DNA from 3 places in the Glaciecola petra genome. Region 2 is predicted to be linked to each of the others. Evidence: predicted binding sites of a transcription regulator. Region 2 holds the regulator's gene; each other region holds the start of a gene.
What was found. The regulator MetJ, encoded in region 2, represses methionine synthesis genes. The targets are predictions, from matches to a motif close to TAGACGTCTAGACGTCTA.
Positions count from the first base shown of each region.

Region 1: the regulator MetJ is predicted to act here: its motif matches at 1,812-1,829, upstream of thrA (bifunctional aspartate kinase/homoserine dehydrogenase I).
Region 3: the regulator MetJ is predicted to act here: its motif matches at 6,033-6,050, upstream of serA (phosphoglycerate dehydrogenase).

Region 1 is NZ_JAVRHX010000001.1:245,898-256,337, reverse strand. Features, by position in the region: gene thrA (bifunctional aspartate kinase/homoserine dehydrogenase I) at 1-1,558, opposite strand, end outside; gene RM552_RS01135 (3'-5' exonuclease) at 1,905-2,423, opposite strand; gene RM552_RS01130 (MAPEG family protein) at 2,405-2,791, opposite strand; gene RM552_RS01125 (response regulator transcription factor) at 2,858-3,535, shown strand; gene RM552_RS01120 (sensor histidine kinase) at 3,551-4,954, shown strand; gene RM552_RS01115 (DUF3833 domain-containing protein) at 4,976-5,521, opposite strand; gene RM552_RS01110 (chalcone isomerase family protein) at 5,549-6,073, opposite strand; gene RM552_RS01105 (1-aminocyclopropane-1-carboxylate deaminase/D-cysteine desulfhydrase) at 6,231-7,187, shown strand; gene RM552_RS01100 (hypothetical protein) at 7,257-7,673, shown strand; gene RM552_RS01095 (saccharopine dehydrogenase family protein) at 7,723-8,922, shown strand; gene nspC (carboxynorspermidine decarboxylase) at 8,919-10,046, shown strand; gene RM552_RS01085 (TonB-dependent receptor) at 10,226-10,440, opposite strand, start outside.
Region 2 is NZ_JAVRHX010000003.1:124,247-134,686, forward strand. Features, by position in the region: gene metF (methylenetetrahydrofolate reductase) at 9-890, opposite strand; gene metJ (met regulon transcriptional regulator MetJ) at 1,029-1,352, shown strand; gene RM552_RS11310 (ExeM/NucH family extracellular endonuclease) at 1,373-3,166, opposite strand; gene RM552_RS11315 (Cd(II)/Pb(II)-responsive transcriptional regulator) at 3,494-3,919, opposite strand; gene RM552_RS11320 (DUF3703 domain-containing protein) at 4,019-4,384, shown strand; gene RM552_RS11325 (methyltransferase family protein) at 4,394-4,972, shown strand; gene RM552_RS11330 (hypothetical protein) at 5,090-5,575, opposite strand; gene RM552_RS11335 (GntP family permease) at 5,733-7,112, shown strand; gene RM552_RS11340 (CCXG family PEP-CTERM protein) at 7,331-7,951, opposite strand; gene rlmF (23S rRNA (adenine(1618)-N(6))-methyltransferase RlmF) at 8,188-9,108, opposite strand; gene RM552_RS11350 (DUF2959 domain-containing protein) at 9,108-9,764, opposite strand; gene RM552_RS11355 (hypothetical protein) at 9,803-10,030, opposite strand; gene pip (prolyl aminopeptidase) at 10,199-10,440, shown strand, end outside.
Region 3 is NZ_JAVRHX010000001.1:344,132-354,571, reverse strand. Features, by position in the region: gene RM552_RS01590 (FAD-dependent monooxygenase) at 1-240, opposite strand, end outside; gene pepP (Xaa-Pro aminopeptidase) at 256-1,578, opposite strand; gene RM552_RS01580 (UPF0149 family protein) at 1,637-2,206, opposite strand; RNA gene ssrS (6S RNA) at 2,474-2,657, shown strand; gene RM552_RS01570 (ribokinase) at 2,693-3,607, shown strand; gene RM552_RS01565 (nucleoside hydrolase) at 3,631-4,572, shown strand; gene RM552_RS01560 (5-formyltetrahydrofolate cyclo-ligase) at 4,631-5,269, shown strand; gene rpiA (ribose-5-phosphate isomerase RpiA) at 5,305-5,967, shown strand; gene serA (phosphoglycerate dehydrogenase) at 6,114-7,343, shown strand; gene RM552_RS01545 (DUF481 domain-containing protein) at 7,423-8,166, opposite strand; gene RM552_RS01540 (DUF481 domain-containing protein) at 8,297-9,157, opposite strand; gene RM552_RS01535 (HDOD domain-containing protein) at 9,212-10,033, opposite strand; gene RM552_RS01530 (DUF1289 domain-containing protein) at 10,154-10,396, opposite strand.

The DNA of each region.
Region 1 (10,440 bases), on a different contig from region 2:
CCAGTAAACACTGCTTTGAATTAGCTATTCCAAATACTTTGAGCGAAATATTGCGCGCCAACAAAGCCTTTTGCTGACTACCAATTTGTTTTAGTAACTGTGAACCCACAGTGCCAATACCAATTAAAAACACATCGATATTAAGCATATTGCTGAAGAAATTCTGATGGATAACTTTTACGGCTTTCTTTGCTTTTTTGTTTTCAATGACAGTCGATATTGAGCGTTCTGAAGAACCCTGCGCTATGGCCACATTATTTACTCTAGCCTGTGCCAATGCTTTAAAAAATTTAGCGGCTAAGCCTTTTGATTGACGCATACCATCACCAACTAAGGTAACAATGGCAAGGTCTTCTCTTACTTCAATAGGTTCAAGCAGTTTATTGCTGAGTTCTAAAGCAAAACTCTCTTCTAATAACTCACGCGCTTTGTCTGCATCTTTATGGGTAATACAAAAACTAATGCTGTATTCAGACGAACTTTGAGTGATTAGGCTAATCGATATGTTACCTTTCGAAATGACATCAAAAATCCGACTGGCCATACCGACCATGCCTTTCATACCTGGACCAGACAAATTAAACATGGTGATATCTTCAAGGTGCGATATGCCTTTAACACTTGTCCATTTTTCACTTGCCTCGTGACTGATCAATGTTCCTGGAGCAGATGGGTTTAAGGTGTTTCTTATTAAACATGGAATACCAAATTGAGCAATTGGCCCTATCGTTTTTGGATGAAGGACTTTGGCACCAAAGTAAGACAACTCCATTGCTTCTTGATAAGTCAGTTTATCGAGTAACACAGCACCTTCAACTTGGTTTGGATCAGCATTGTACACACCATCAACATCGGTCCAAATTTCACAACAATCCGCATTAATACAAGCAGCTAGAATGGCTGCTGAATAATCTGAACCATTGCGGCCCAATGTGACTTTTTCGTTATCTTCATTTACTGCGACAAAACCAGGCATTATGAGCAATTTACTGCCGTCGGAAGGGATTTCACTAAATCTAGCACGGCTTTCTGAAAGTAACGCTAAACTATCAAGGTAGTCCCCTTCAGCAATCACATATTCAACAGGGTCTATAATGAGATTTTCAATGTTTTTGGCCGTCATAATAGCACTAAAAATATTCACACTGACATATTCGCCCATGCTTAAAATACTTGCTGTAACTTGATCAGGGCATGTATTTAGTAAGCTAATTCCCTGTAATTGATGGCTAAGTTTATTGAGTTTGTCGGTAATGAAAGCATCGACATTATCGTATGCAAAATTTGGCAATTCATCGTGCAATTCGCGAGCAATACCGTGCAGAGTCATATCAAGTTTGGCCAACAGTTCTCTGTAGTCTTTGCCTTGTTGAGCCTGTTCGCATAAAAGTGAAAGCGCATTTGTTACGCCTTTGGGCGCAGACAACACCACCGCGGCACCTTTAGAATTTTTCCACTTTTTATCAGATTTATTATGCGCATCAGCACTAATTTCAAATACTCGCATATAGCGTGTCGCATCTGCTAATGAAGACCCGCCAAATTTTAGCACTTTCATGGATAACTCCTGTCCACTTTTTCAATTTTTGTCAACGCGCTTTTTACTTGTTTATCTTGCATAAACGATTAAGCAAAAAAAGCCAAAAAAAAACCCGCTATTTGCGGGCTTTCGTTAAATTGTTTTATGACACAAACTAACGACCGCCCCCTATTAAGGTGGTTCCCATAATGCGCATAATCTTCTTAGATGTTACAACTATGGCTTTATAATTCATGTCGTTAATATTATTGTTTGTTTTCATAGCATCAATTTGCCGTATAGACGTCTATATGTCAACCAGTAATTTGGTTCAGACGCTTATTTTTGAGGATTATTTCAGAACACTTACCAATATTGAAACATATCAATAGGTGAGCTCAAATGTTTTTTGTATTATTAAGGCGTCGTTACTTGCGCGATGACGAGATAGTTTTAAGATTTCAATTGCCTGCTCTTTCGATTGATGCCACCTTTCCATTTGGTGCGATTTCAATATCATTTCCAAAGAACTGACTCTAAAAGACATACTGATACCCGCCCGCGAAAATAATTTGTTAATCCAAGGTAAATCAACTACCCAGCCATCGCAATATACTTCAGAACTAGCTAAGAACGCATTTAACTCCAAACAGGCTTGGACACCAGATATCCCTGTTTTTGTTAATAGGGAATGCGAGATGCCGTGGACTTTTTCGGCCTCTTGATCCCAGTATGTCCAGTCTTCAAAAGGTTTTATTAGTTTACAGAAACGATTACCATCTTGCCGCACAACACCCACTTCTATTGGGTAGCTGTGCGGCCCAAAACCACTTGCTTCTATATCTATGATAGTGGGTAAATTAATAAGTAATATCCTTTTAAAACTTAGGCGAGCAGCAACCAATAATGACCAATAATTGTTGCCATCCCTATTAACCAGAAGGCACTTCTTACCTTGTCCCAATTTGCCCAATAGCATACTAGATAGCATAGTCTTGCTATCACAAACACTAGTGACAGTTGCACTGTATTTACCGTGTGTTCATCTAAAGCCATCACTAAAATAACTGTTGGTGCAAAATAAGCGATCGCCTCATAACAATTTTGATGCGCGGCTAACGCTCTTTCTCCTAAACCACCCAATGTAGCCTGTTGTTTTCGCGGGTATTTATTGTCATACCCACCGGCTTGTGACATTTTTATAGCGACAGGAATTTTGGCTATTAGCGGCATAAAAACGACTATTGCCACACAAATAATAATAACGAACATAAAAAGAATCCAATAATTACACCAATTTAACCTGACAAAGTTTACCTTTTTGACTATCTTTTTGATATGAAAATATTATTAGTTGAAGATGAGCCAACTGTCGCAAGATTTATCCAATCTGGATTAGTAGACAATGGCCATGAAGTAAAGCACGCCGATAACGGTAAAACGGGACTAGATTGCGCACTATCTGGAGACTATGACGTTGTCATACTTGACCGGATGTTACCGCAAATAGACGGCATAGACGTATTAACCGAGTTTCGTGGGCAAGGCATATTGACCCCTACTTTAATTTTAAGTGCAAAAAACAAAGTAGACGACAAAGTCAAAGGTCTACGTGCTGGTGCAGATGACTACTTAACTAAACCTTTTGCCTTTGAAGAACTACTAGCACGTGTGGAAATTTTAGCCTCACGCGCGCTTGCCAATTCGCCCGCTCAAACGAGCTTAGTACTCGGTCAATTAGAACTCGACTTGATTAATCGCAAAGTGACTCGTGAGGGCCAGATTATTGATTTGCAATCCAAGGAATTTAAATTACTTGAATACCTTATGCATAACCCTGGCAAAATAGTGACTCGAGCCATGTTGTTAGAAAAAGTATGGGAATACAACTTTGACCCGCAAACAAACGTCATTGACGTACATATAAGCCGCTTACGTAACAAAATAGATAAAGGTTTTGGACAGCAAATGATTGAAACTATTCGCGGTGCTGGCTACATGATTAGCGTCAAATAACAAGAGTGACCGCATATGCGCGCGATTAAGGCCTATAGAAAAAGCTCTAGTTTTGTTGTTAGCTTTGTTTTCACAAGTCTACTGATGTTCGGTGTTGGTTTTAATTCATACACGCTTAGCGTAGCTAACGACGACCTTCTAATTCGTGAAACTGAAGCGGCCATACAAGCAGACATTGGTGGTTTTAGAAGTTTATATAATACCGCTGGCCGCAAAGCAGTAATACAAGCGGTAGAAGACCGACTTCAAAGTTATTCCAACGATTTTTTATATTTCCTCAAAGATAGCGATGCTAACTATATCAGCGGCAATCTTGCCTCATGGCCTGAAGATAACGTAGATTTTGTCAAAAACGGCTTACTCGAGATAAGGGTAGAGCTGCGTGAGGAATACCGTTCCGAGCAAAGCTCAACGACAAGAGCTGTAGCAATGGTAATGGAATTTAGTAATAAAGATACCTTATTGGTAGCGCGCAATGTTCAAGATATCGAGTTTGCAGTCGCACTAGCGCAAACATCCTCATGGGTAATGATCGCTATTCTGTGCATTGTTGCTATAGGAAGTTTAGGTGTTGCATATTATGTGGTAACACGCATCAACAAGATATCGGATACAGCTGACGCAATAATTTCAACAGGCGATTTAAGTGACCGTTTGCATGTCGATTCTAGTTGGGATGACCTCAGTAAACTAACCTTAGTGTTAAATCAACTTCTCGATAAAATAGAGCAATCGGTCCACGCTATTAGTTTAGTATCTGATAACATCGCGCATGATTTACGCACGCCACTCACTCGTTTACAGAGTCATATTGAAGTCATTAACGACGACGAAGAGAAACAACAATTACGCAAAGAGTGTGACAATTTGCTCGGAATTTTTAATTCTTTGTTGCGCATTAGTGATATTGAAAATACGAGTAAAAGAGCAGGGTTCGCTCTCATTTCGCTGACAGACGTTGCAAATGACGCCGTTGACCTTTATCTGCCAATTGCAGAAAGTAAACAGATTGAAGTACACAGTATTATCGAAGATCAAACACCCATACTTGAAAATTTTTACGGTGATAAAAATTTATTGTTTCAAGCTTTTGCAAATGTTTTGGACAATGCAATTAAATTTACGCCGGAACATGGAAAAATCGAGATACATTTGACCAGCCACAACAAACAAATAGTGTTTTCGGTTAACGATACTGGCTCTGGTGTAAACGCCCAAAGCATTGACAAGCTAACCCGCCGCTTTTTCAGAGAAGAGAAGAGTCGCACCACAGTTGGCAATGGTTTAGGCTTATCCTTAGTGAGTGCAATTATCGCTTTACACGACGGTGATTTAATATTTGAAAAAAGCCACATACCCTCAACAACAAAGGAAGTTGGAGGAGGTTTGTGCTGCAAGATGATTTTTTCAGTAGCATAACCACAAACCTTATTATAACTCTTATTGTTTTTGCATGAATATAGTAACTTCTGCCATGACAATACCAAATTTTTTGATGTAAGAACGATTCATCATTTGTTTGTCGTCAAAAGCCCAAAACCAATCGTCAAAATTTACCCGATATGTACTGCCATCAACATCTAGGTCCATTTCGTATACAAAATTAAACGCATTTCCATAAGACGTTCCCGTCGCTGGCCCAGCAATGTCACTCGCGTTCCCTGTGTAGATACCATTAGCATTTTTTGATAATGTCCAAATTCTCTTTACCGGACCATCACCTAAGCCATAGTCGAAGGTTTCATCCAAAATTAACTTATCGTTTTCAATGCGTCCGTCAATATCAACAACAAACCGTTGCACTAGCTCACCCGAGCGATCTTGCACAATTCCCCAGGCTATCACCTTTCCGTTAAAAAACGTTTCTAAATCAAAAGTTGGTTGCTGAGATTGATAATTGCTACCGTCAATTGATACCGAACACCCGATCGTCAGCGATATCGCAGCAAACAATATAAGACATTTTGAAATTATTTTAGCATGCATGAATGTAATCTCTTTTAATGATAGTGATTATTTTGATTTTCCAATAAGCGCCAAACGCATATCAGGTTGTGAGGTGTTTTCGGCCAGCCAAATGTTAAAAAACCATTTGCTGAATTCCTTATCTTCAACTTTCCCTAAATGTTGTGAATCAAAATAAAAATGACTTACTTGATTTGCATCGACAATACCCGTAATGGTTTGCCCCTCCTTGACATTAGGAAAAAGCTGCTTCATCTGTTGAAACCATTTAGCGAGTTTTACCTCGTCTTCCATACCCTGTTTTCGCATTTCATCAATGCTACGACTAGCGATGTCTTTCCCATCAAAATCGCGTAAATACTTGAGTTTTAATGCAAAAGGTTGGTCGTCAACAAACACGCCATTTTGCGCAATTAATGACGCATCATATATTTTGAAAAAAAACATCTTCAGTCGCGCTTCACCAACCACTTCAGGATTGTCGATATAAGCTTGTAGGTTTTTAGCCTCTGCATGGCTTAAATGGCTTAAGTTCATAAATATTATAGAGAGCAAAAAAATCAAGCGTCTCATTATTGTTCCTCTAATCATTGATTTGCTTTTCAGGTACACTACTTCTTTAATAAAAAGCACTATTTGGTATCTTATAGTATCGGTCGTTATGAGAATTAAACGAGTGCACCACATACATCAGATCATTAAGTTTGTGTAATTTAAGAATAGCTGGCCAATGACCATACAAAAGCCCTTAGACATTATATTACCTTCTCCTTTGCAGCGATTGCCCTCTTTTGACAGCGAATCGGAACAAGCTGTTAACACCTATTGCAAACGTGACGACCTTATTCATGAATTAATATCTGGCAATAAGTGGCGTAAACTAACAGGTTTAGTCCCTATACTACTAGACTTAAAACGCACAAATAAGGAAATTAAAATACTAAGTTTTGGCGGCGCTTATTCAAATCATTTACATGCTTTGGCTTATCTTTGCTTTACCCTAAATATACAATTGATCGCCATTGTTCGTGGTCACTATGAAAAACACCTAACGCCTACCTTAACTGACATTCAAAAGTGGCATGCGCACATCCATTTTGTTGATAAAACAGAATATAAATTGCGAACTGATGAAGAGTATTTATTCCGCTTAAAAACAATGCATGGTGCTAACTTGATTGTCCCTGAGGGAGGCTCGAGCGAATTGTCATTTGTTGGTCTTAACTCATTAGGAAAAGAGCTCGATGAGCAAATTGATCAAGCAACACATATTATAATGCCAGTTGCTAGTGGAGGTACAATGGCAGGCCTTATAGATTATTATGTTAGGCAAGAGCACAAACCAAACTTAATCGGGATTGCTGTGCTAAAAGGCGAAGGCTATCTTGAACAACTTGTTACAGACTTATTGCCTTCAACTACCAACGAACTGCTGAAATATACGCCCTTGTCCTGGCACATTCTGCACGACTTTCACCAAGGTGGATATGCAAAAAGCACCCTCGCGTTAAGCCAATTTATTAGCGACTTTACAAGTCTTAACAAAATTCAATTGGAGCCTGTTTATTCCGGCAAGTGTTTTTATGCAGTTAAACAACTTATGAATAATGCTTTTTTCCCTAACGGTAGTAAAATCGTTATCCTTCATACGGGTGGTTTACAAGGAAAAAGAAGAGTGAATGTATAGCCAAACTGAACCAATATGCCTTGCAGCGCGTTTTTATTATATACATTCTGCCATTTAGACGAGGAACAAGTGAAACAAAGCATGATATTACATCAACATGTGCCTTTTGCGTCTGTGATATATAAGGCCATTGCATTTTGCGAAACCATGCTTACTTTTTCTGACGTAATGTACCCTTTTGCAGTGCTTACCATAGACAACGACACACAATGTGTATTTACGCCAAGCACAGAGCAGCAGGCTTCTGAAGGAATGATTGAAGAGCTAGAAATGCGTATTAACGAACGCAAGGTCTTTGCTGAATTGTCGGTTAGCTTACTTGTTTACTCTGCCACTATAAAACATGCAACACGCAAAACAACAGACGCTATGGTGTTCACTATCACTGACAGTGCAGGTAACAACACATTAACAGTGTATCCTTATACTCGCGCGCCGAAAGGCGTTAAATTTGAGCGACCTTACACTTGCGATTTTTCTGACTAACACCTACGATATCAGTTCTTATAAAACAAATTGGTAAGGTTAATTCTTAATGGCAAATGTGTTAATCATTGGAGCTGGCGGTGTTTCGGCTGTTACTCTGAAAAAATGTGCTCTTTTACCACAGCATTTTGACGATATCTATTTGGCAAGTCGTACGTTAGCGAAGTGTGAAAACCTGCAACAAGAAATAGGTAAAGACCGAATAAAAGCCGTTTTTGCCCTTGATGCTGACAATGCACAAGAAGTCACCACGCTAATTAAAAAGTTAAATCCAGATCTAGTCGTCAATTTAGCTTTGCCTTATCAAGACTTACCAATTATGGATGCTTGCTTAGCGACACAAACCGACTACCTAGACACTGCTAATTATGAACCTAAAGACCTAGCGAAATTTGAATACTCGTGGCAGTGGGCCTATCAAGCAAAATTCAAAGAAGCAGGTATCATGGCATTGTTAGGTAGCGGTTTTGATCCTGGCGTGACAAATGTATATACCGCATATGCAGCCAAGCATTTTTTTGATGAAATACACTACTTGGATATAGTCGATTGTAACGGTGGTGATCATGGACAAGCATTTGCCACTAACTTTAATCCAGAAATTAACATTAGAGAAATTACACAGCCGGGCCGTTTTTTTGAAAATGGTGAATGGAAAGAGACCGCGCCATTAAGTGTAAGGGAAGATCTTGATTATCAAAACATTGGTGTCAGAGCATCATATTTGATGTTCCATGAAGAATTAGAGTCGATTGTAAAACACTTTCCTAGCATCAAAAGAGCTCGATTCTGGATGACTTTTGGTGATGCCTACCTAACTCATTTGAGGGTGCTAGAGAGCGTCGGCATGACGAGTATTGCACCCATCGATTTCAAAGGTCAGCAAATTGTACCATTGGAGTTTCTAAAAGCAGTATTACCTAATCCTGGCTCTTTAGCAGAGGGATATACCGGAAAAACCTGTATTGGAACATACATTACGGGGCTTAAAGATGGAAAAGAAAAAACGATTTTTATTTATAATAATTGTGACCATAAGGCTTGTTATGAGGAAGTAGGCGCGCAAGCAGTTTCTTATACAACAGGGGTGCCCGCCATGATTGGTGCGGCTCTTATGCTAAATAAAACTTGGCATAAGCCTGGTGTTTGGAATATGGAACAATTTGATCCTGACCCATTTATGGAAATGCTAAACGAACATGGTTTACCTTGGCATGTGCTTGAATGTGAGAGCCCCTTTACAAAATGAACGATATTGATATTCCAAGTCCATGTTACGTATGTGACGAAAGTAAGCTATTGCGTAATCTTCGCATTATGCAAAACGTGCAAGAGCAAGCAGGTATCGACATCATACTTGCACTAAAAGGCTTTTCTATGTGGTCGACCTTTGACATGGTTCGACAATTCTTAAAAGGTGCAACAGCCAGTTCTGTTTGGGAAGCAAAATTAGCAAAAGAAGAAATGCGCGGTGAAGTACATGCATATTCACCCGCATATAAGGATGCAGATATTAAACAGCTTGTTTCACTATGCGAACATATTTCTTTTAATAGTATTTCACAATTTCGACGTTTTGAAACCCAAGTAAAAGCTGCAAAGGTATCGATTGGTTTGCGAGTAAACCCAGAAAATCAAGAAGCTCAGACGCCCATTTATGACCCCTGTGCACCCGGCTCTCGTTTAGGTATTTTAGCGAGTCAACTTTCCAATCAGGATTTAACAGGGGTTGAAGGTTTTCATATACACAACTTATGTGAATGTGATTCATATGCCGCTGAACGCACACTATTGGCAATAGAGGACAAATTTGCTCAATATTTACCTGGCTTGAAATGGTTAAATCTAGGTGGTGGGCATTTAATGACAAGTGCTAATTACGACCTTAGTCACTTAATTTCAGTGCTTAATACGTTTAAAGCAAAATATCCCCATTTACGAATTATCATGGAGCCTGGTTCAGCGGTTGCATGGCAAGCAGGCTATTTAGTTAGTGAAGTAGTTGACATTGTTAAAAATGAAGATGAAATCGCTATTTTAGATATTTCAGCTACCGCCCATATGCCTGATGTATTAGAAATGCCTTACCGACCAGAAGTACGTTATGCCGCTATGCCTAATGTCTTACCTTTTAACTATAAACTTGGTGGTAACTCATGCTTGGCTGGAGATGTCATAGATAAGTACAGTTTTGAAAAACCTTTAAAGATAGGTCAGCAACTTATATTTGAAGATATGCTTCATTATACCATGGTGAAAACAACTTTCTTTAATGGCGTAGAACATCCAGCTATTGGTATTTTGCGCGAAAATGGTCAATTTGAACTAGTTAAGAAATATTCATACTCGGACTTCAGAAACCGTTTGTCGTAGCAGATGAACCCTATTGGCTTTGAGTATCTTGCACGTTTTTCTGGTTTATTATTTTGCAAATTATTAATTAAATTGATGTCGATGCGCAAAGACATGATCCACAAATAAATGTAACGGTTAAGAATAAATAAAAAACCCGAGCATAGCTCGGGTTTTTTTTACGTATCTATTACTCGTTATTAGAACTTGTAATTAACACCTACACGAATTTCCCAAAGCGATGGAGCACGAGAAATACTTTGTCCCGGCTCACTGAAGTCACTGTAGAAGAAGTTACCCGCTCCGTCAGTATCAACATCTATGACAGTGTCACCGACAAACGAACCTTGTCTGTAATCACCCCATTCATCGTTTAAGAGATTAGTGAAGTTTTCGATAACCAAGAACGCGCTTG
Region 2 (10,440 bases):
CATCTCACTTATCTTCTTAAGCCTAGCATGTGACAAATTGCAAAGCTTAACTCACTGCGATTAAGGGTGTAAAAATGAAAATGTTTGACGCCTTCTTTTGCTAATACCTTTACCATATCCATAGCTATATTGGCGCCGAGTAAATTGCGAGTTGCTTGGTCATCGGCATCGAGCCCTTGATACATTTTGTGCAACCAACCCGGCACGTGTACATTAGTCATACCAGCAAAGCGCACAAGGGTCTGGTAATTTGTAACGGGTAAAATGCCAGGTACAAGTTCGGCACCGATACCTGCTGCAGCGCAACGATCGCGATAGCGCAAAAAAGCACTACTATCAAAAAAGAATTGTGTAATTGCTTCATTGGCGCCGGCTTCGACTTTGCGTTTAAGGTTTAACAAATCGAATTGATCATTTGGTGCGTCTGGATGTTTTTCAGGATAAGCAGCTACAGAAATATCAAAGTCAGCAACTTCTTTGAGCAAGTTAACTAAATCAGATGCATACATGGCCGGTTTGTCCATGCCTTCTGGCAAATCTCCACGCAGAGCAACAATGCGTCTTACCCCAGAATCCCAATAATCTTGTGCAATAGTTTTGAGCTCTTCTTGACTTGCATCGATACAAGTAAGGTGAGGCGCAGTAGTCACGCCCGTTTCAGCTTGAATTCGTTTAACTACTGAATGCGTTCTGTCTCTCTCACCGCTGTTGGCACCATAAGTGACCGACATATATTTAGGCTTCAAAGGCGCTAAACGCTCGACTGATTTCCACAAGGTCTGCTCCATTGTTGGAGTATTAGGTGGGAAAAATTCAAAGGAAACTTCAATGTCGCGTAATTCACTCAAAGACTGATTTAGGGCATCGATACCCTGTGCATAGGAAACCATTTTTTACTCTAATAGACGTTTAGACGTCTAAACTACGAAAATATCGCGTAGACGTCAAGCAATTTAGACGTCTAGATTGATTTTTTTGGTATTCCAGTTAGAATTTTAATATAACAATACAAAACAATGATAAAAATAATGGCTAAATGGAACGGCGAATATATTCACCCATATGCAGAACATGGCAAAAAGAGTGAGCAAGTAAAAAAAGTAACAGTCTCTATACCGACAAACGTGTTGCAAGTGTTGACCGATGAGCGCACACGTCGGCAAATTAACAACCTTAGGCACGCTACTAATTCCGAACTTTTATGTGAAGCGTTTTTGCATGCATTTACAGGCCAACCTTTACCTAATGATAAAGATTTGAAAAAAGATAACCCCTACCGTATCCCAGTAGAGGCTAGAAACATCATGGTAGCAATGGGTATAGACGTCGATGAAATTGAAAAACAAGATTAGTTGTTTCCACTATTTTACGCCTAAAAACTAAACCCGACTATTACGGGATCGTGATCTGACGAACGAAAAGCCGACTTGTCGTTAAAGTTAGCAGGCTTTTTAAGGTCACCCGGCAGTTCATCGTTGTAATCCAGTGCAATTGGTTCGTCAGCATTGATATGCCACTCTACAGTCGATTGGACTAACTTTTTAGCCGCTTGGTTGGCTAAGGCATAATCTAACGAACCAAAACGGCCGCGGAACGCATAGCTATAGGCCTTTGCACCATTCAATTCTCTAGCAAGGTCGGTATATCCCGCTTTTGCCAACTCTGTTATCGGGTCTTCTTTAGCATAAGCATTTAGGTCGCCAACGATAAAAATTGGCTGATTTGAGAATGTGGCCGCTAACCAATAATGCAAAGCCTTTGCAGCGCGAGTTCTGGTGCCATTACAGTTACCCTGATCAGCACTATCATCGCCTTCTCCGCAACGACTGCCTTTAGATTTCAGGTGATTCACATTAACAACAAATGTATCTTTGTTATTCCTTGCCACAAACTTTTGCGCCATTGCGGGACGATTTCGACGAGTGCTAAACAAAGGTCCGTCTTTGTCGCGTAAAGATTTGCTTTCATCAAGAACTTCGACCGCACCGAGCGGTGCTACTTTTGCTGGTTGATAAATAATACCCACGGCAATACTGTCAGTACCAAGCGGCCCTCCAGCGTCAATAAAATCGTAAACACCCTTACCCGCCGCTTTATTCATAGCTTCAACCAATTGAGCAATGGCGCTGTGAGAGCCAAAACCATCATTTTCTAACTCCATTAGCGCAACTACATCGGCGTCGAGCGGTAAAATTGCATTCACAATTTTCGAAAGCTGCAAATTATACTCGGCAATATTATCGGCACCGCGCGGCGTCGGAAATTCACCACCTTTACCATCACCGTTAAATAAGTTGAGTACATTAAAACTCGCAATTTTAACATCACCCTTTACTTTGGGTACTTCTGGGCGTGGAGCAGATGAGACCACAGGAACCGCAGTTGACCTGATTCTGTATGTATTAAAACTATAATCAACGACACCTTTAATACCCGAGATTGTACTACCTGTTCTAAGTGGATTTTTTGCCGATAACTCGCCATTTATATCAACAGATTGCGGCGCACCGTTAAATAAATCGTCTAAGGTAATTTTATTGCGCGTATTTTCAGAAGCTATCGCTAAGGCTGCTGGTGACCCAGGAACAAATAAGTGCGTTGGCGTAAATAAGCGTCCATTAGCGACTTCTATTTCTCCAAATCGGGTGTAGTTGTAAGTATTAACTACGGTAAGAGTTTGCTCAACCGTCACGGCCATGCCTTCAAAAGCTTCAAAAGACTGCTCCCTAGAAAGCGGCAGATTCAATACGCTTGTTTGATAATTAGCGGTGCCACAACTATTAGAAAGGGCTTTTAGGTTTAATTGCGTTTTTTCGAAGGATTCGGTTACGGTCCCTCCCACTCGCACTAACTCTCGTTCTTTAACCGTAATTGGCATATTAGCTGTAAATACAAATATGCCTTCTGAAGTATTTGGGTTTGTGTCAAAGTCTTCAACTTCTTCTTGCAAGAAAAAACCTTGTAAACCAGGAGCAACTAAGGTCACTATTGCCTCAACAACGACGTCGTTGTCGACCTTTGGAGATACATTGCTATCGCCTTGTATTTGGTTTATTAACGTTGCAGGTGCTGCGCATTTTTCAATGCTAGGAAAATCTAGTGCACTTGCGTTAGCATGTGGCGCAAATAATATGACTAACAATAATATGTGCTTTGTAACTTGCATGGTTGATGCCTCTAATGTGTTTGTAACTATGAAATACATAGACTGGTGCTTATACAATAATCTGAGCGCATTAGTTTAAAAGGCTTTTTGTATTTTGAGGTTGGCAGACAACTCCTATGAACCGCAAACCGTTACAACGCGCCAAAATTTAAAACGCATTTTTCTATAGTCATTGTTACCTTGTGGGGATGTTATAAGAAAATCAGCTATTCGATTTTTACAGGATTCGTAGTCCAGATATAACTAATTTTTGATCGCTTAGAGGACGTTGGCGCGCTGTTTTGAAATCATTGTTTTTCGAATTTACTTTGACTTACTTCGTCGTGATTAACTATTACTTTTCGAAGCACTCTGCACCTCAACAATACTATCCAATTTATGCAATACTCCACATTCCTTAATTTTGGTATCACTGGCGCAATTTGACCGTATGGAAACAAGCTTTTTTTGAAGTACTTTCAATTCGTCTACACGATGTTCAATATTCTCTATATGCTTGTCTATGGTCTCGTTTATATCCTGGCAGCTATTTTCCGGATTGGCGCGAGCCTCTAACACTAGGCTTATCTCTTCAATTGTCATGTCTAATGCACGGCATTGCTTGATAAACATTAACTGTTGAAGTGCTTCATCTGAGTAGCTTCGATAATTAGATTGTGTTCGCTCAGGTTTGCTCAGTAATGTTTTACGCTCATAAAAACGAATTGCCTGAATACTTAGACCTGTTTTTGCGGACAATGCGCCAATTTTCATAATCACCTATCAATTGCTTGACCCTATACTTAGTATAGAGTTTACACTTATGTTATCGGTAGGTAAAGCGAATGAAAAAACAAAATAAAGAGGGTAATTATGAATTTCACACAATCTGCAACACCATATGTGAACAAGAAAATGAAGCAGGCAAATGACAGTTTTTCTAACCACGATCTCGAAGCTGGCTTCAAAGCATTGGAAGATGCGCACGTTATTGGGCAACACTCAACATATCATCATACGGTGGTGCATTATCAGATGCTTAAATTTGGTTTAAAACAACGTGACAATAAAGAAGTATTTGGTCAAATAATTAGGATAATGGGCGCACTCACCAAAACCGCTATTGGATTGTTGCCAGAAGGCAATACAGGTGGAGCCAATGTTAACCCTTTTAAGCCAATGCCCATATCGCCAGAAAACAAGGCGATACTCAATCAGATAAGACAAGCAAAATCGTAGAGGGTAAACATGATATCACTTACATTAATTAGCGCTTTTCTATTGCTAGCCGTAATTGGTCGAAGCTTTGTGCAATTTAAAAGAAATGGTGATTTTGGGATCAGAACCGCCGCTAAAGATGCGCCATGGGTAGAAGTTATGCCCGGAGCTATATTTGTACTGACTTTCTGTTTTGCTTTTGGCTTAATTTTATTCGGTTTTTTACAAGGAGCAACCTTCTTGTATCTGCCGACTTTCGCTCTTCAATCACTTGGCTTTTTGATTGGCATGAGTGGTGTTGTAGTAACGCTGATTTCGCAATTTCAAATGGGAGACTCATGGCGAATTGGCGTCGATCAGCTAGAAACTACACCACTCATTAGACATGGCATTTATGCGAGATCCCGCAATCCTATATATTTTGGTATTTTGTTGTTTTGGATTGGCATATGCATCACGTTCCCTTGTATTTTGTTGTGGGCATGCGCCTTGATTTGCTGGATTTGCATCGAGGTCATTGTTCGGAAAATTGAAGAGCCATATTTAATGAAAGTTCATGGCAATAATTATAGAGAATATTTCGCTAGTACCAATCGTTACAAACCATGAGCACTAACTGCCCACTCAAAATGACTAACATGATAGATTGCATATACGATAATGGCTTAAATTGCCAAGCATGCAATACTTTTTAAAAACAGGCTAGCAAAATGCTCTCGTGAATACTTAATGAGACCGGGCCAAAGCAACCATTGTATTTAAAGCAACTTTCAATTGTTCTAATGCTTCGCCTTCTGGCACCGCTTTTTTTGTACAATTATTTAAGCTTACAGCGTAGTCGGTATACATTCTATTTTCAGGAAAGCGTTTTGCGAAATTAGCAATTAATGTTTTTTTGTATGCATCTACTTGCTGCTGCATGTTTTGTGCCTTGGCCTTGTCGCCTTGATTAAATTGCAATAGACCTGGTGTGACAATTGTTTCTTGTATGTGCGTATTGTAGGCACCCAAACCCTCTAAAATATTCGTAACCTTGGTTTTATCATAGCTCGCTGGGGGTGACGACAATCTTTGCTCAACAAACTCAATAAGCGCTTGGCAACTTTGCATGTCATTTATCAATGATTGTGCCGAAGCAAAGCTCGAAAAAATTAAGGCGGCAACAAAAACGAAAGGCTTGTATGTTTGTTTGATTAGATTGATTTTTAGCATTTTATTTATCTATAAGTGATCATTTATTTAAAGCGTAAGATATCGGCAAAACAACTGATGTTCAAAGAATAAATTTAAATTTTTTGCTTAAAATCTTCACCCGAGTAGGTTTTTTGCTTTATGCTAACCTATTACGTCATCTTGTAAGCTAATATTTATGTCCGAGATTGTTACAACAGCAAACACAAGTTATTTGTTATTGGTGGCGGCAAGCGCCATTGTATGTTTACTGGTGTTAATCGTGAAGCTAAAACTTCACGCATTTATTGCGCTTATTTTAGTGAGTGTATTGACTGCATTTGCAGCCGGCATTCCAAGTAACGAACTTATTCCCACCATGACAAAAAGTTTTGGTAGCACCTTAGCGGCAGTCGCTTTGTTAGTTGGACTAGGTGCGATGATTGCAAAAATATTAGAAGTTTCTGGCGGCGCTCAAGTATTAGCAGACACCCTAATTAGCAAGTTCGGAACAGAAAAAGCTCCTTTGGCTTTGGGAATCAGTGCTTTAATTTTTGGTTTCCCAATATTCTTTGATGCTGGCCTTATTGTAATGCTACCCATTATATTTAGTGTTGCTAAGCGCTTTAATGGTCCAATATTGATATATGCCTTACCAGTTGCGGGTGCATTAGCGGTTATGCACGCATTTGTGCCACCACATCCAGGCCCAGTGGTTGCCGCAGGATTTTTAAACGCCGACATTAGCGTTTTACTACTGGTTGGTTTATTTGTTGCGCTACCTACTTGGTATTTGGGCGCATACATTTTTGGTATTTATGTAGGCAAAAAGTACAGCATTGACTGGCAGAATACATTATTGGCCCATGATCCTTCCACAAAAGCAAAACAAACACCTCCTAAATTTTCAAATGTATTGCTGATATTATTGTTGCCAGTTGTACTCATTGCCTTCAATACTGTTTGTTCAACGCTTATTGCAGCACAAGTGATACAAAGTGATTCAACATTTATAGCATTCATTCAATTTATTGGTAATACCCCCATTGCACTGCTTACCACCTTGTTGTTGTGTTTGATTATGTTTTCGCAACGCTATAGCATGCAAGCACTCCAAGACTTATGCGAAAGCTCATTAAAACCAATTTGCAGTGTCATATTGATCACGGGAGCTGGAGGCATGTTTGGAGGTGTTTTACGTGCGTCCGGTATAGGTGATGCTTTGGCAAATAGCCTACAAACCATGGGATTACCAATTATTGTTGTCGCCTTTGTCATTGCAAGTTGTATTCGGGTAGCACAAGGCTCAGCTACCGTTGCACTCACTACCACAGCAGCTTTACTTTCGCCTGTAGTTATCTCCGACAGCAGCCTAACGAGTATTGACCTTAGTTTAATAGTAATCGCAATTGCTTGCGGGGCAACTGTGCTGTCACATTTCAATGATTCAGGTTTTTGGTTAGTGAGTCGTTTGTTTAATATGGATGAAAAAACAACCTTAAAAACGTGGACTGTAATGGTTACCCTACTTGGCTTGATTGGCTTTGTTCTAAGCGCATTATTGAGTGTAATACTCTAAGCTACAATGTAAATTCTGAGATTGCTATTATCCATGCTCATGTTGAGTCTGAGAGTTAAACTTTAAATGCGAGTGTGAATGCATACTTAATATGCCATAAGGTAGATACATCAATCGTTATTCAAGCTAAATTTTATGTAAAAAAAAAAACCAGTGTTAACTGGTTTTTTTTTGGTGCTTTCTGTTAAATCAGAAAGTCGAACTGTCATAGTATTGATTTATTTAGTGCGTCTTGTAAATGCAACGCCAACAAGCGCTAAACCTAAAAGAGCAATAGACGACGGTGCAGGAACAGAAACTGTTGAAAGTTGCGTTGAAGATAATGCTTGTCTTTGACCACCATCGATCGCCAACTCAAAACTGTTACCGCCGCTATTTCCGTTTTCAGCCCAAAGTACGTTGATTATGTTATAACCAGTACTTAAATTCATGCCTGTTGCGCTAATTAGTTCTGCACTATTTGTCACAGGATTCCAGTTATTGCTCCACCAAAGGTTGTCGTTAACGTCAACAACTAGTGAACCATTTAAAAAGACTTCAGCGCCACGGCCAGCATCAAGCCCTGCGTACAAATCAAATACTGTATTAACCGCTGTGTTGACTTCAATCGACATATTAAAGATTGTATTGTTGTTGCTTGAACCTTTGTATAAGCCCGTTGCCACAGCTATATCATCAGAAGATATATCGCTTGAATTTATTGTTGCCCAATACGCTGCCAAGTCATTGTTGGCGTTGGGGAAAGTTGCATCAGCGTATTCAACTGTTATGATTGCCGCGTTTGCCGCAAACACAAGACTCGTAAATAAAGATGCGCTTAAAAATAATTTTTTCAACATTTTCTACTACTCATTTTGTTTAAGAATCTTTAATTAAGCAAATATTGGGCCAATTTATATTTCTATTATTTTCATGCGCTTACAATAAAAAATTTCGTTGATGTAAAATATTTGGACACTTTTCAAACAAATGCATTAGCGAATTCCTCGACCTTTTCTTGCCCATATAGAGTAATATTTTGCGCGTATAAGACAGATAGTACACAACAAGGGGATTCAATTTATATATTTTAGTATTAAAAACGCCAAGCAATAAATCGACTCATTTTATTACCTTGCGCCATTTCAACCACTCTATGTTCTTTAACTTGGCTTTTCTGCAAATATTTTATAATGGGAGCCACGTGTTTCTTGTTTGAGATTAAACTGGTAAACCACACGATCTGCTTTTTAAATTCAAGGCTTTCTAAAATCATATTTTTTATAAAACGTAATTCTCCACCGTCGCACCATAACTCCTTGGCTTGGCCCGAAAAATTTAACGTTTGGATATGTGAAGACGCTTCTTTATTTAATCCTAGGGACTTAATTCGCTTTAATTTATGCCTGCCTAAATTGCGCTTTTTCTTTAATGAACCTTCGTTTGCCGCCGCGGCACTTGCATGAAATGGCGGGTTGCACATACTGAACGAAAACGAATCCTGACTTGCAACAACCGTTTTAAAATAGTGCTTATTGTTTGATTGAGGGCGTACTATTATTTTTTTATATAAGGCTTTGTTCGCATCAACTAACAAGCTCGCTGACTGCAGTGCCGCTCTATCAATATCGCTTGCAACAAACTTCCAATTGTATATTTGACTGCCTAAAATCGGATAAATCAAGTTGGCGCCTGTTCCAATATCCAATCCACGAATGGCCTTAGTGCTCTTATCATCAATTACGCCACTATCGCTTAATAAGTCTGCCAGAGCATGAATATAATCAGCCCTTCCAGGCACAGGCGGGCATAAATACCCATCGGGGATATCCCAAAAATCAATACCGTAGTGATGCTTTAAAAGTGCTTTATTTAGTAGCTTAACGGCAAGCGGATTAGCAAAATCGATAGTTTTGCGACCGGCATGATTCACCGTCAAGCAAGCTTCAAGAGGAGGTTCCGCAATGATTAAGGCGTCAAAATCATAAGCATTGCGGTGAATATTACGATGATGCACTATTCGCTTTGTAGGGTCTTTATAAACTCATCAGACTGAGAAATGGCTGCGTTCATCTCTTTGAGTAGCACGTTAACATCTCGTTTAATAGTAGAGAGTTCTCCCTGCAGAGCGCCAATAGCATTAGCATTTAGGTTATGTTTTAAGTACAACACGTTGTCTTGTAAAGCGGTAAGTACCGGTTGCATGCTTCCTTCTACCTTGCGCATAGAGCGTAACAAACCATCATACTTGCGTTGTGTTTCTTTCATTTGGCGCGCGCTATCACGCTTTAAATTGGCATTAGATATTAACTCTATTTCTTCAGCCCATTCTCTAAACAGAGATTCAGCCACATTTTGTACTTTATCTATACGGTCAGTAACATCTTGCGCGCTCTCTTGGCTAGCCTCAAATTGATCATTTAATGAGCCATAGACCTCTTCTAATTCCCCACCATCAAAATTGATGAGGGTACTAAACTCCTCTAAGGCACTTGCAAACTGTTCTTGCGCTTCTTGCTGTGATTCTTGCGCATCTTCTACTCTATCAACCAAAATTTCGCGCTTTTCAAAACCAATTTTTTCCCACATATTAAAATATGCGTCTTGTACGGTTGACTTACAGCCCGTTAACGCAAACAAGGAAATAAATCCAAATACCAATACCTGTTTCATACTAACCTCTTATAGTTATTATCAATAAAAGCATAAGCTTATGAGCTTTCGCCTTTAAATCTTGCCGCATCAATAATACACCACAAATGCACTATAGCGCCTATTATCGCAGGGATAACTAGCCAAAATAACGCGTAGCCGACATAAACCACCACAAAAAATATTATTGCTGACAAAATTCGACCTTGAACCAATTGCCCTAATCCAACAATAAAAAAACTGCATATTGCCGCGAGTACATTCCCACCTGAACCTTGTCCTGACATAAACCTTCGTTTCCCTTATTTGTTTAACATTGAGCCCAAGCATTTGACGAAAAAGTCAAATCATGCAAGAGTTGTCATTCTTTAGTTTACCAATAAATGTAGTCTAAAGCAGTAATCCGCAAGGGGCAATTTGTTTCAAAATATTCGCTAAAAAGGAAATTCAAAATAGTGGATGGTTTCAAAACAACAAAGTCATATAAAATTACCAGCCAAGATGGCCATCAACTTTATGTTGAAGAGTCAGGTCCCAGCGATGGTATACCCGCGTTATTTCTTCATGGTGGTCCTGGAGCAGGCATTGGGCAACATTATCAATGGTTATTTGCTGGCACTAATTATCGCGTTATTGCCTTTGATCAAAGGGGATGTGGGCGCTCATTACCAACAGCAAGCCTAGACAATAATACCAC
Region 3 (10,440 bases), on a different contig from region 2:
TTGCAGCTCTACGCCTAAGTATTTGAGGTGCTCAATCGACTCTGCAGCTAGCGCAATGACTCTTGCGTCAAAACCAGCATGGGTGGGCGCTTGTTCATTATGTTTGAGGGGCGTTATTGCTTTGGTTTCAATGACAGTAATGGTGTAGTCAGTATGTTTTGCTAGCGCAAGTGCACTAAGGCATCCAACTATGCCACCACCACTAATAGTGATGTCTGAATATACGTCTTTTTTACTCACACTACTCATATATAGCTAATGCGCAGTTTGCATTAAAGCTTCTATTGCCTCAATACTTTTAGGCAGCGCTTCAGTTAACACGTGGTTGCCCTTATCCATGATAATAATGTTATCTTCTATGCGCACGCCAATCCCCTTATATTTATCGGGCACATCGGCGTTAACAGCAACATAAACACCGGGTTCAACCGTCATTACCATACCTTCAGATAGCGCGATGTCTTTGTTTGATGCTTTATAGTCCCCCACATCATGAACATCTAATCCAAGGTAATGCCCTAAACCATGCATAAAAAACTCTCGATGAGCATTAGCCTTTATGTTGCTCGCAACATCGCCTTTTAAAATGCCAAGGCCTATCAAACCTTCAGTAATCAATTCCACCGCTAACTGCATTGCTTGAGCGATAGTAACGCCTGGTTTTAAAAAGTCTATGCATGCAAGTTGCGTTTTTAAAACCAATAAATAAATGTCAGCCTGCGCAGGGCTAAATTTGCCGTTAACCGGAAAAGTACGAGTAATATCTGCGGCATAACCAGCATATTCGCTACCAGCATCTATCAATACCAAATCGCCGCTTTTCATTTTTTGTGTGTTTTCAGTGTAATGCAAAATACAGGCATTGCTGCCAGAGCCAACAATTGTGGTGTAGGCAGCTTGCCTGGCCCCATACATAGCAAACTGGTGTAAAATAGTGGCTTCTAATTGATATTCATACATGCCAGGTTTGCATATTTCCATTGCTTGTTGATGTGCGATGCAGCTTATTTCGGCACTTTTTTGCATCAATGCTATCTCTGACTCAGATTTTATTAAACGCATAGCATGAATAATAGCGTTCACATCAACAATACTGCTAGGTGCTTGCATGCTTTGTTTTGGCGCATTTTTGCATATCGATAAAGCTAATTGGACACTATCGTCTGCTTGTTGATTTTCATTCAGGGTGTAATACAAGGCCTGATGCCCATTTATAAACTCAGGCAATAGCTCGTCTAAGTCATCTACCGAATACGCCATATCAAGCCCTAGCGTTGAAGGTGCATTACTTACGCCAATTCGTCTGCCGTGCCAAATTTCTGCTTCTGGGTCACTTGGTCTAACAAAAATTATTGAGCTAACTGAATCTGGAAAATTACCCGCATTAGATAGCAATAAAAATGCGTCAGGTTCTACAAAACCAGTTAAGTAATAAAAATCACTGTTCTGACGAAAAATGTAATCGGTATCTCGACTTCTGGTGACTTCTTGTGCCGCTGGAATTATTGCTAAGGAGTTAGCTTGCATCTGAGCTAGTAGTGACTCTCTGCGGGCTTGGTATTCGCTTAATTCAATCAATTTTTTACCTTAGTATGTCTTAATCTCAATGAGCTTTCACCCTAGTGGACACCTTACTCTAATGAATAACCGGAGCCTGCTGGCGAGAATCTAAAAGCGACTTACCCATTTCGTTAAAACACAGCATTGTGCCAATGCGTACGTATTCAACAACTTCAAAAAATGCTTGCTCAGATTCTTCGTCATCTGTCATTTCTTCGTCCATTTTGGAAATTTGTGAGAAGTCATCAAGGGCTTCTTTTACTTCTTCTGAACAGTTGCTTAGATCTTGTTGTTGTAGGCCAAAACCAAGCATAAAGCCTTGTACCCAACTGACTAAAGCCTTTCCTCTTTCGTTCAAAGGTTCGTCATCATTTGGCAAACACATTTTAAGGGCAAAATCGGCTTCTACAAATTCTTGGCAAAGTTTATCGTACATTTGTGTAGTTTGGTCAATAACCTTAGGGTGCATTTTATCACCTTGATTAACGACGTCATTTAAGGCATTGGTCCATTCACGATCGTCGAGATCCATGCCACCCGCTAGCATGCCGCATAGGATACCCTGTATTTCAGCAGCATCCACTACCACATCGTGCTGTTGTAGAATGGTAGAGATTGATTCGTAAGAATTGTAATTGTTAGACAAGTCAGCCACGCACTAGTTGGTGTTGAATTTAATTGGGTAATGGTAGCAAAACTCAGAAGTTTTTTAAACAAAACAGACATAGCTGTCGATAACACTATTGTCAACGCGGAAATTAACCAGTACAAAAGGTAAAGCGTGTAAATAGTGCTTTATATTAGTACTAAATGGCAGCTTTATTGTAGTAACAGTTTGCGGTACTATTCGCCTTCGGCATTAACGAACTAATGCCGCGCTAAATGCGTAAAAGTAATAGAACACTAGAAACAATGCTTCCTGGAATGTTTGCAAGTTTGCTTCATGTTCCTGGCCGATGCTATAAAATTAGGAAATTGATTCCATTACTATTGTGCAAGCTCGACTTGAATCGAGAAGCCTACGGTAATGATGATACTTCCGCCGTGTCCACTTCGGCACACGGACGAAAAGCATACAGCGGCATTTTGGGAGGCACCCTCTTCTGAAAAATAATAAAAACAGAGATGAAAAATGGCAGTAATTAATTTTGGGTCAATTAATATCGACCATGTTTATAGCGTTGAACATTTTGTTGCACCTGGAGAAACCCTGTCTTCAAGTGCTTATAAATCTGTATTAGGCGGCAAAGGTGCCAATCAGTCAATAGCTTGCGCTAAAGCAGGAGCCAACATTAAGCATGTTGGTAATATTCATGCCAATGACCATGCATTTTTAAATCAAATGCAAGATGTCAATGTTGATTGTAACTGGGTTTGTAAAATCGATTCACTCGCCACCGGCCATGCAATTATTCAAGTTAATAATGAGGGTGAAAATGCGATTGTACTGTATGCTGGCGCTAATCATTGTATAAACAAAACGCAAATAGACGACGTGCTATCCAACGCTGATAAAACAGATTGGGTGTTACTACAAAATGAAACTAATGCGATAGCAGAAATTATAGAGAGTGCCAGTGCTCAAGGGCTCAATATTGCATTTAATCCGGCACCCATGACGAAAGAAGTCAGTACGCTTGAATTAGAAAAAGTAAGTTTACTTATAGTGAACGAAATAGAAGCGATGCAACTCACATCGACTGATACCATACACGAAGCTAGTGCAGAACTTACTAAACAGTATCCAAAAACCAAAATACTTCTTACTCTGGGCAAAAATGGTGTTCATTTTATGCAAGATGGTAACACCATTAAAGTCGACAGTTATAAGGTTAAAGCGCTCGACACTACAGCCGCTGGAGATACTTTTATTGGATATTTTTTAGCTCAGTATTGTATATTGAACAAACAAGACGCAAATAACGAAGTCATAGTAACGCAAGCACTTAAAACAGCCTGTGCAGCGGCAGCATTGTGTGTTACAAAAGCCGGAGCAGCGCCTTCAATACCAACGCAACAAGAAGTCGCTAAATTTTTATCCATTTAGCGTATTCGTCATAAGGAATCGAGATGACCCAAAAAATAATATTAGATACAGATCCTGGTATAGACGACGCAATGGCTATCTTTTTTGCATTTCAATCACCCGATATTGACGTACTTGGCTTAACTACAGTTTTTGGCAATGTGCCTGTTAGCATGTCGGCTCAAAACGCTATTACCCTTGTTGATTTAGCGAAACTCAATATACCTGTTTGCAAAGGCGTCGCCAGGCCTTGGATTGGCCCTGAATCAACTTATGCACACTTTGTACATGGTGATGACGGCTTTGGGAATATTAACTTCCCTCAAGCTAAAGGTGAATTAGACCCGCGTTCTTCTGCCCAATTTATTATTGATATGGCACATAAATATCCAGGTGAAGTAACGATAGTTGCAGTGGGACCTTTAGGTAACTTAGCCTTGGCGCTTCGTTTAGACCCGGATTTACCTAAACTTATCAAAGCGGTCAATATTATGGGCGGTAGCGCATTTGCGCCTGGTAATGTGACGCCATTGGCCGAGGCCAATATTTGGAATGATGCTCATGCTGCAGATATTGTTTTCTCAGCTGACTGGGAAATTAATATGTTTGGTTTAGACGTAACCTATGATATTCCCTTTGCTCCAACTTTTGTTGACGATCTTGCAAAAGCTAACCCAACATTGGGCGGGTTTGTTGCTAAGGCCAGTCAGTTTTATATGGATTTTTATTCGCAAAATACCCCGGAGCGAGTATGTTTTTTCCATGACGCTTTTCCTTTGGCCTTTATGCTGCAACCCGACCTATTTGAAATGACAAAAGGCCATATGAGAATTGGCACAAGTGAACTCGACAGAGGCCAAACAGCATTTGCCCCAATTGGCAGTACTCAAAGCCCTCTTTGGCTTGAGAGTAAGCAGGTCAATGTTGCCACAAAAGTCGACCACGCTAAATTAACAGCGTTATTTACGAATACCTATGCTCTTTAGTCGTCTTTTGCAAACTATATTATGAATAACAAAATATCTATTGGGTAATAGCAAGAATATGTCGACGGAAAATTCATCGCAACGGCCGTCTTTAGAACAACAGAGCCATAGCCGGAATAGTTTACGGCAGCATTATATAAACATTCGCAATAGCGTCAGTCCAAAACAACAAAAAGAACAAGCATTGCGTTTATTGGAATGTTTCCAAAGAAACGTCATGAGTCCCAAGCTTCAAAAAGTGGCGCTTTATATTACTAACAAAGCTGAACTCGATACCGCACCTCTTATTTCATTTTTGTGGCAGCTCAACATTGACGTCTACGTACCCGTTTTGCACCCTTTTTGTAAAGGCCATTTGTTATTTATTCGCTACGCTCAAACAACACCCATGACACATAATAAGTATGCAATAGCAGAACCGATATTGGATGTTAGAAACGTTATACCACTTGCTGAACTGGATACTATGTTGGTCCCACTTGTGTGTTTTGATGAGCATGGTAATCGCTTAGGAATGGGAGGAGGTTATTATGATCGAACTCTCTCGGCAATAAACAAATTAAGTCATAAAAATAAGCCGCAAATAGAACTAATTGGGCTAGCTTATGATATACAAAAAGCGCTATCATTGCCCAACGAAAAATGGGACGTGCCATTAACAAAAGTATTGACGCCATCTCGTCTTTATCGTTTTTAATTCATTAGTTAGTAAAATAAACGGGACCACACATCATGAGTTTTTCTCAAGACGAAAAAAAACAAGCAGCAGCAGAAGCCGCTTGCAAATTTGTGTTAAATGACACGATTGTTGGTGTAGGTACAGGCTCTACTGTGAATTATTTTATTGATGCTTTAGCGTCGATAAAACATAAAATTAAAGGCGCAGTTTCAAGTTCAGAAGCATCTACCAAACGTTTAAAAGCACATGGAATAGAAGTTTTCGATCTAAACGAAGTCGACAGTTTAGATATTTATGTGGATGGTGCGGATGAAATTACTGAACACAAGCATATGATAAAGGGCGGTGGTGCGGCATTAACTAGAGAGAAAATCGTATCGGCAGTAGCTAAAACATTTGTTTGTATTATCGATGATACAAAACAAGTACCGATACTTGGCTCTTTTCCCCTGCCCGTTGAAGTAATTCCGCTCGCTCGTTCTTACGTGGCGAGAGAAATTGTAAAGTTGGGCGGCGACCCAGAGTATAGAATGGGCACTGTTACCGATAATGGAAATCATATAATTGATGTACATAATTTATCAATTGTCGACCCAATTAAGCTCGAATCTCAATTAAATCAGATTGTTGGCGTCGTCACGAATGGTTTATTTGCTGTCCGAGGCGCAAATATTGTCTTAATCGGCGATGAAAGTGGTGTGACGGAAATAAATTAAGGGCATGTGCTGACGATATTTCACTTGCTTATCTAGCTATTTTTGATATCTTTCACGCACTTAAATAGACGTCTAGATGTCTTATGGCTGTCATCTTCGTTAAAACAAATTTATAACTACTACCTGCAGAAGGATCTATACCCAAAATGAGCAAAAAGTCCTTATCAAAAAGTAAAATTCGTATTCTTTTACTAGAGGGCCTGCATCAAAGTGCCTTGGATACATTTTCGGCAAACGGTTATTCAAATGTGGAATCATTGAAGACCTCGCTGCCTGAAAATGAATTAATTGAAAAAATCAAAGATGCACACTTTGTCGGTATTCGCTCCAGAACTCAGCTCACTGATAAAGTATTAAATGCTGCCAATAAATTAGTCGCTGTTGGTTGTTTTTGTATTGGTACTAACCAGGTAGATTTAGCCGCTGCAAAGCAAAAAGGCATTGTGGTATTTAATGCGCCATTTTCCAATACACGTTCGGTAGCAGAATTAGTGCTTGGACAAATTATCATTTTATTACGTGGCATACCCAGTAAAAATGCAAAAGCCCATCGCGGCGAATGGGAAAAGAGTGCGCTAGGTAGCTACGAAGCACGTGGTAAAACATTGGGCATAATTGGTTATGGACATATTGGAACGCAACTAAGTATATTGGCCGAGCACTTAGGTATGCGCGTTCAGTTTTATGATATTGAAAACAAACTAGTATTGGGCAATTCAACTCAAACACTTTCATTAAAAGCTCTTCTAGAAAGCTCAGATGTGGTGAGCTTACATGTACCTGAAACTGTGCATACACAAAATATGATTGGTGAGAAAGAACTCAATCAAATGAAAGATGGCGCCATATTAATAAATGCAGCAAGAGGCACCGTTATTGACATTCCTGCATTATATAATGCTTTGCAAAATGGTAAATTAAGTGGTGCTGCTATAGACGTTTTCCCTGTTGAACCTAAATCGAATAATGAAGAATTTATTTCGCCTCTTAGAGAATTCGATAATGTTATTTTAACGCCGCATGTGGGTGGTTCTACGCAAGAAGCCCAACAAAACATTGGCACTGAAGTCGCTGGCAAACTAGTAAAATATAGTGACAATGGTTCAACCCTTTCTGCTGTTAACTTTCCTGAAGTGTCGTTACCCGAGCATGCGGAAAGATCTAGGTTGTTGCATATTCACTTTAATCGTCCCGGCATATTGACCCAAATCAACCATGCGTTTGCTGATAAAAACATCAATATTGCAGCTCAATATTTGCAGACAGATGAAGATATTGGTTATGTCGTTATTGATATAGACGCTAAAAATGCGGTTGAGGGCTTAGCACAATTATCCGCTATAGAAGGTACGATAAAGTCACGTATCCTGCATTAAACGATCCGTGGACCAACAACTTTACTAAAGACACAAAAAAAGGGAATTTACATTCCCTTTTTTTCAGGTTAAGAAAACCTTAAAAGAAGCTGTATACCAATGTCACTGCAGTTTCGGTATCTAGTTTGTCTATGCCGTCTGCTACATCAGTATTGTGATCAAACTTAACAGAAAACTTCATCGACAAGCCTCCGGCTATTTGTGCAGAAAGTGCACTTTCTGCGCGAGATTTAGTATTATCAGAACCAATTTCAGTGCTAAATGTTTGAGTAAAACGAGATGTTTCTGAAATATTCCAGTTATAATTCACTGCGCCACGAACAATAGCGCCATTAACACTTTCACCAGTTTGATCTTCGGCAAAAGAATAACCAGGGCCAATACTGTATTCAAAACTACTTTTTTCGTCGCCCCAAAGCTTTTGGTTCCAACCAGCAGCCACTGTGCCTTGATACTTAAAGTTACTAAATCTGTCATCTTCATATGAAGCAAATGCAAACAAACGATGATCAGGATTTTCTAGTTTGTAGTTACCTTGTGCAGATGCAAAAAACTTCTGTGCGGTCGTTCTTTCGGTGTCTTCACCGTCCTCATTCGCAATAGTATCTTTCTTATAGAGCCCTTTTACAATATATTCATTGCTCCATTTATCTAATTCTTGCTTAGCGTTAAAACCTGCACTGGCAGAAGTTGTTTCAGTATTACCCGAAGTGAAGATGAAACCAAATTCACCGTCCATTGTTAATGCTTTTTCTTCTTCGGCCACCACTGGCGTTGCCGCAATAGCAGCTAAAATAGCCACAGAAATAAATTGTTTTTTCATAAGACTTCCTTTTTTGTGATTCTAGTCAACCCACCTGTCCTTATTAATCTAAAGAAAACAACCTTGGGGCGTATATTTTTTGCGCATAATAAAAACAGCGCATTGTAGCGTTTTTATTGTTTAAAGCAACTTAAAAAAACTGATAAACCATAGAAACACTGGTTTGTGTCGACAATACGCTGTCTTGGCTAGCAACGTTATCATTGTAAATTAAATCAACTGAAAACTTCATCGCCAGTTTATCAAACACTTTAGCGCTGAGCGATGAACGTGTTCTTGCTTTACTAATCACTTCACCTAACTCTGCCGAAACCGTTTGTACAAAACGAGCATCATTTCTGAATATATGATTGTAATATACTGTTCCACGAACAATCATTTCTTCTATTCGGGTGTCTGTTCGGTCTTGTAAAAGGTGGCTATACCCCGGACCAATACTATAACGAAATTGCGAACGATCCTTTTGCCACATGACTTGGCTCCAACCCAATACCAAAGTAGCTTGATCCCGCAAACGGTTGAATTCATTATCGTCATATTCAGCATACACAAATAAACGATTGCTATCTTTAAGCAGTTTATAATCTAGTTGTGCTGATATTTCTAGTCTGCGTGTATTAATGTCGACTTTTTCACCCTCTCGAATCACCGTGTTGGTTCTTTGTAAAAATTGGGATTGATAGCGATTGCTCCAATTTTTTAATTCATGAGTCGATTCCATCGCCACCTTGATGATACTAGTTTCGGTATTACCGGTTGTAGTGAGGAGGCCAGCCTCGCCTGCGAGCGTAAATGGTTTTACGTCTTTTTTACGCTTTTTATTGTCATTTTTACGATCAAACAACGAGGTAAGAATATTTTTTTCTTTACTGGGGTTTTTAAAGAAGTCTGACGCTTTTTGTTGCGCACTCAACGTGCCACAACAAAATATGCTCATACACATGAATGCAAATAAGCCAGCTAGTAAGCTTGTTTTGGTTTTTTTCAACATTAGCGCGATCTTATATTATTAACGTCACGCACTTATTATTGTCAATTAATGATATTAGCCAATTGCTTGAGCAATCTTACCAGCTTCTGTTTGCGCGAACTGTAGAATAATATCATATTCGTGGCCCTCTAGGCCAATAGATTGAAACGCCTGCATATTGACATCAGTCCTAGTCAATAATTCTTTTCCTAGTTGTAAATCTGCCATTGTTGCAGCTGCATACAATATGCTTTCATCCAGTCCAAATTGTTGGTTAGGATACAGGCTCAAATTTGCCATAGGGGCATAAATGCTCTCTGGTAAATTCCACGCTTCCAATACACGCCCAGAACAATGACTGAAACAAAAGCCAAGGCTTTCACGCTGAGTTTCTAGGGGTAATCTATTTACTTTGTTACTTAAATACGTCCGATATTTAGTATCTAGGTGGTCAGCGACAACCAATTCACTCAAATTCAGCATGATACCCATCACAAAGTAACGCTCACTGCCTCGTTTTTGAATTTGTTGGTATAAGGATTTTGCTATGATGCCTGTACAGACTGATTTTTCCCAAAAAGACTTAAAGTTAAGACAAGCACCATTAACCGACTTAAACGCCAAATTTGCAGTTTGCGCCATTGAGATATTATATGCGGCTTCTCCGCCAATAACGCTCAATGCTTTTGAAATAGATGAAACTTGAGAAGGGAATCGAAATAGCGCACTGTTAGCCAATTTTAACACTTTTGCGCTTAAGTTAGGATCAACCGACATCACTTTGGCAATATCATCTAAGCTTGATTTTGGATCATCTAAGATGTGACGCAAGCGAATGCACGTATCTGGCAATGTAAAATTTTTGCTTGCGTGCTTTATAAGTGGGTTGATAGACATTTTCACTCTCGGTTATTTTGAGACTCATTATAAACTGTGTATCGACCAAGATGTGTAAAGTATTTAATACTTGTTGTCATTATTTAATACTTTTTAAGATCAACTATGTTTAAAACTCTGTCAAAACAGGTCATCTTGTTGGAAATGTGTATCGGGATTCTTTTGTGAGTTTTGTTTTGCCAAAAATGCACGTTTACGACGATTACATGCATTTACAATGATACGTTTTGTGCCATCATCCACGCTATGCCAGTGCAAACGCTCTTCTCGGCTTCTAAAACAACCAGTACAGTAACCGCGAGCACCCGACTCACAAACACCAATACAAGGACTGGGAATTTCAAAAAACTCTAATTGCTGCATGGAGGCTCTTCAAAAAATAACGAAACGCAATTATAAGGACAATT